DNA from 2 places in the Streptomyces sp. NPDC004561 genome. Region 1 is predicted to be linked to the other one. Evidence: riboswitches for the same ligand, from Rfam matches in the RefSeq annotation. Region 1 holds a riboswitch; the other holds the start of a gene.

What was found. A riboswitch is a leader RNA that binds a small molecule or an ion and turns the genes downstream of it on or off. The one in region 1 is predicted to bind glycine.
Region 2: linked by a shared signal. The riboswitch ahead of gcvP (aminomethyl-transferring glycine dehydrogenase) and the one ahead of gcvT (glycine cleavage system aminomethyltransferase GcvT) in region 1 are both predicted to bind glycine.

Annotation. Positions count from the first base shown of each region.
Region 1 covers NZ_JBSGDB010000022.1:13,040-15,423, forward strand. The annotation lists gene ACWEN3_RS05165 (enhanced serine sensitivity protein SseB) at 1-132, opposite strand, end outside; gene ACWEN3_RS05170 (AAA family ATPase) at 174-893, opposite strand; glycine riboswitch at 1,065-1,169, shown strand; glycine riboswitch at 1,170-1,282, shown strand; gene gcvT (glycine cleavage system aminomethyltransferase GcvT) at 1,326-2,384, shown strand, end outside.
Region 2 covers NZ_JBSGDB010000179.1:10,287-12,670, forward strand. The annotation lists gene ACWEN3_RS23100 (DNA polymerase IV) at 1-382, shown strand, start outside; gene ACWEN3_RS23105 (PRC-barrel domain-containing protein) at 304-675, opposite strand; glycine riboswitch at 795-889, shown strand; gene gcvP (aminomethyl-transferring glycine dehydrogenase) at 1,064-2,384, shown strand, end outside.

The DNA of each region.
Region 1 (2,384 bases):
CCGGCCGCCCGCCGAGGGTATGCCGAGGGAGGCCGACAGCACCTCCTCCAGTTCGTTGCCGGGCCACCCGCCGTGCGGGTGGGGGTGTGCCTGTGCCGGGAAGTCCGCGGGAATGTCCGCCGGGAAGTCCATCTGCCTACCGCCTGCTGGGAACCACTGCTGTGACCAGAAGGCTAGCGGGTGGCTGTGACGGCGTCCGCCGCCCGGGCGGCGGCGAAGCCTATGCGGCGCAGGCCGTCCGCCGCGGCCCGGTCCAGGAGCACCGCCGAGCCGCAGCCCGCCGGCAGCTCGCCCCGCTCCACCGCGCCGAGCAGCCGGGCCGTCGTACGGCGGTGCCGGCCGAAGGCGTAGCGGGAGACGCCCCGGCCGCGCTCGCGCTGGCCCTCCCGGGCCGTCCCCGGCGGGACGTCGAGCAGCAGCAGGTGAAGGGCGCCGCCGCGGCGGCGGGCCTCGCGGGCGAGCCAGGCGCGCACCCAGGGCTGGGTGCCGCAGTCGTGCACCACGAGACCCGCTCCGGTGCGCAGGGCGCGGCGCAGGGCCGCGTAGTGGGCCGCGCGGACCAGGGGGCGGTAGAGGGCGTACGGCAGCAGGCGGGGCAGGCGGACCGCGAACCGGTCGCGGGTGTCCTGGGAGTCGATGCGGCCGCCCGCGACGGCGCGGTGCATCAGCGTGGACTTGCCGCTGCCGGGCAGGCCGGTGACCACCACGACGTCATGGGGGCCGAAGAGCAGGGTGCGCGGGCCGCGTCCGGCACGGCCGCGCAGGTCGCGGACGGCCGGCGCGGGGCGCTCGGCGCAGCGCTCGCGGGCCGGGGCGGAGGGCTGTCGCGGCACCGCGGCGCCGGTGGTGGCTGCGGTGCCGGTCGCGAGCGCCGTGGTCCTCTTCACCGTGATCGTCCTCCCCTGTGGCCCGGTAATATCCATGCCCGGCCTGCGTAAAGAGAAGGTAATGGGAAGTGTGCGACGGGTGGGTGCGCGTACCGCCACGGCTCGGTTACGGATGCGACCCTGACGGGCGGGGCCGTGGCGTGCAATGATGTGGCCGCCAACTGCATATCGGCCGCTTGAATCCGCGCGGGAGAGTCCCCGGGTCCCCTCTGGACCGCCCGGGGCGCCGAAGGAGCAAGTCCCTCCCTTGAATCTCTCAGGTACCGTTACCGCGCGGGCGAGGCACATCTGAAAAGCGGGCCGCTGTGTCAGTGGCTCCACCCAAGGTGCAAGCCCTGATCGCCCCCGTGGCGGTCCTGGCGAACCTCTCAGGTTCCGATGACAGATGGGGAGGAACGTTCCTCGCCCCATCCCCGTGCCCTGGGAGACGACCGACCGATGAGCAGTACCGAACTCCGCCGCACCGCGCTCGATGCCGTGCATCGCTCGCTCGGCGCGACGATGACCGACTTCGCCGGCTGGGACATGCCCCTGCGCTACGGCTCCGAGCGCGACGAGCACCTGGCCGTGCGGACCAAGGCGGGTCTGTTCGACCTCTCCCACATGGGCGAGATCACCGTGACCGGCCCCGAGGCGGCCGACTTCCTGAACATGGCCCTGGTCGGCAACATCGCCTCCATCGGCGTCGGCCGCGCCCGCTACACCATGATCTGCCGGGCCGACGGCGGCATCCTGGACGACCTGATCGTCTACCGGCTCGCCGAGACCGAGTACATGGTCGTGGCCAATGCCTCCAACGCCCAGGTGGTGCTGGACGCGCTGGACGAGCGGTCCGGGGGCCTCGAGGTCGAGGTGCGCGACGACCGGGACGCATACGCGCTGATCGCCGTGCAGGGCCCGGAGTCCCCCGGCATCCTGAAGTCGCTCACCGACGCCGACCTGGACGGCCTCAAGTACTACGCGGGGCTGCCCGGCACGGTCGCCGGCGTTCCCGTGCTGATCGCCCGCACCGGCTACACCGGCGAGGACGGCTTCGAGCTGTTCGTGAAGCCGGAGCACGCGGTCGGGCTGTGGCAGGCGCTGACCGAGGCCGGCGAGGGCGTCGGCCTGGTCCCGTGCGGCCTGTCCTGCCGCGACACGCTGCGCCTGGAGGCGGGCATGCCGCTGTACGGGCACGAGCTGACCACCGAGCTGACCCCCTTCGACGCCGGACTCGGCCGCGTGGTCAAGTTCGACAAGGAGGGCGACTTCGTGGCGCGCACGGCGCTCCTGGAGGCCGCCGCCCGCGCCGAGCAGAACCCCCCGCGGGTGCTCGTCGGGCTGATCGCCCAGGGCCGCCGCGTCCCGCGCGCCGGGTACGCCGTCGTCGCCTGCGGCGAGGTGATCGGCGAGATCACCTCCGGCGCCCCCTCCCCCACGCTGGGCAAGCCGATCGCCATGGCCTACGTCGACGCCGCGCACGCCGCGCCGGGCACCGAGGGTGTCGGCGTGGACATC
Region 2 (2,384 bases), on a different contig from region 1:
CGTGACCGAGGCCGTCACGGAGCCCCCGGAGCCGGTGGAACGGCAGTGGCGCGCGGGGCAGGACGTACGTCACACGGAGCACGGACCCGGCTGGGTGCAGGGCAGCGGGCTGGGGCGGGTCACGGTGCGGTTCGAGACGCCGCAGTCCTCTCCTGGGCGGGTGCGGACCTTCTCCGTCGACGATCCGGCGCTGGAGTCCGCCGATCCCTTGCCGCTGGTCGCGATTCCTTCCCGACCGCCCGCCGCTCTCGCTCCGTCGGACGGTGACGGGCCCGGGACTGCGTCCCGGGCCGCACAGAGAGCTCAGGCCTCCTCCGAGCCCGCCAGCTTGCCGAAGTCGTGGTCCGGTACGGAAGGGGGCGCGCCCACATCGAGGCCGTAGTGGTGGTAGAGCTGGAGTTCCTGCTCGGGGGAGAGGTGGCGGCCCACGCCGAAGTCGGGGGCGTCCCTGATCAGGGCGCGCTCGAACGGGACGTGGAGGGTGCCCTCGACGAGTTCGCTGGGCTCCAGGGGGACGAACGCGTCCCGGGAGAACAGGCCGGTGCGTATGGCCGCCCATTCGGGCACGCCGGTGGCGTCGTCGAGATACACCTCGTCGATGGTGCCGATCTTGGTGCCATTGCGGTCGAACGCCTTGCGGCCGATCAGGTTGCGCGGATCGATGTCGGTCTGCACGGTCCCTCTCCCTCCACTTGGTCGCAACTCATCCGTAAGCACTACAAAAGAGCACATTCAGTGAGGCGGCCACTCGAGGGCTCCCGCGTTGACCTCGCTGGTAGGCTGACAGCGGCTGCTGATCCCGTGCGGGAGAGTCCTCCGACCACCTCGGAGGCGCCGAAGGAGCAAATCCTCCCCGGAATCTCTCAGGCTCACGTACCGCACGGACGAGGTCACTCTGGAAAGCAGGGCGGGTGTCGACGGCGTCCGCTCTCACCGACGGTGAAAGCCGGCGTCCTCGGGCGCCCGGTGAAGCTCTCAGGTTGAGATGACAGAGGGGGAGGCCGTCGGGGTACCCGCGCCGTGGTGCCCCTCGAAGGTCGCGTCAGACCAGGAGGCCTCCGCAATGACCGCCCACCGCATTCCGCTCTCCGAGCTCGAATCGGGCATCCCCTTCGAGCAGCGCCACATCGGGCCCGACCAGGAGGCGCGGGCCAAGATGCTCGCGTCGGTCGGCTACGGCTCCCTCGACGAGCTGACCGCCGCCGCGGTCCCGGATGTGATCAAGAACGCCGACGCCCTGGACCTGCCGGGCGCCCGCACCGAGGCCGAGGTGCTCGCCGAGCTGCGCTCGCTCGCCGACCGCAACCAGGTCCTCGGCTCCATGATCGGCCTCGGCTACTACGGCACCTTCACCCCGCCCGTCATCCTGCGCAACGTCATGGAGAACCCGGCCTGGTACACGGCGTACACGCCGTACCAGCCGGAGATCTCCCAGGGCCGGCTGGAGGCCCTGCTGAACTTCCAGACCGTGGTCGCCGACCTGACGGGCCTGCCCACCTCCGGCGCCTCTCTGCTGGACGAGGGCACGGCCGCCGCCGAGGCCATGGCGCTGTCCCGGCGCATGGGCAGGAACAAGAAGGGCCTGTTCCTGATCGACGCGGACGCGCTGCCGCAGACGATCGCCGTCATCGAGACGCGTGCCGAGCCGACCGGTGTCGAGGTCGTCGTCGCCGACCTCAGCGACGGCATCCCGGCCGACATCGCCGCGCGTGAGATCAACGGCGTGCTGATCCAGTACCCGGGTGCCTCGGGCGCCGTACGCGACATCAAGCCGGTCGTCGAGCAGGCGCACGAGCTGGGCGCGCTCGTCACCGTGGCCGCAGACCTGCTCGCGCTGACCCTGCTGACCTCGCCCGGCGAGCTGGGCGCGGACATCGCCATCGGCACCACCCAGCGCTTCGGCGTCCCGATGGGCTTCGGCGGACCGCACGCGGGCTACATGGCCGTGCACGAGAAGTTCGCGCGCAGCCTCCCCGGCCGCCTGGTCGGCGTGTCCGTCGACGCCGACGGCCACAAGGCCTACCGGCTCGCGCTGCAGACCCGTGAGCAGCACATCCGCCGTGAGAAGGCCACCAGCAACATCTGCACCGCCCAGGTGCTGCTCGCCGTGATGGCTGGCATGTACGCGGTCTACCACGGCCCCGAGGGGCTGCGGACGATCGCCCACCGCACCCACCGCTACGCCACGCTCCTCGCCGAGGGCCTGAGGGCCGGCGGTGTCGAGATCGTCCACGGCGCCTACTTCGACACCCTCACCGCGCGCGTGCCCGGCAGGGCCGCCGAGGTCGTCGCCGCCGCCCGGGACAACGGGGTCAACCTCCGCCCGGTCGACGCCGACCACGTCTCCCTGGCCTGCGACGAGACCACCACGCGGGCGCAGCTGG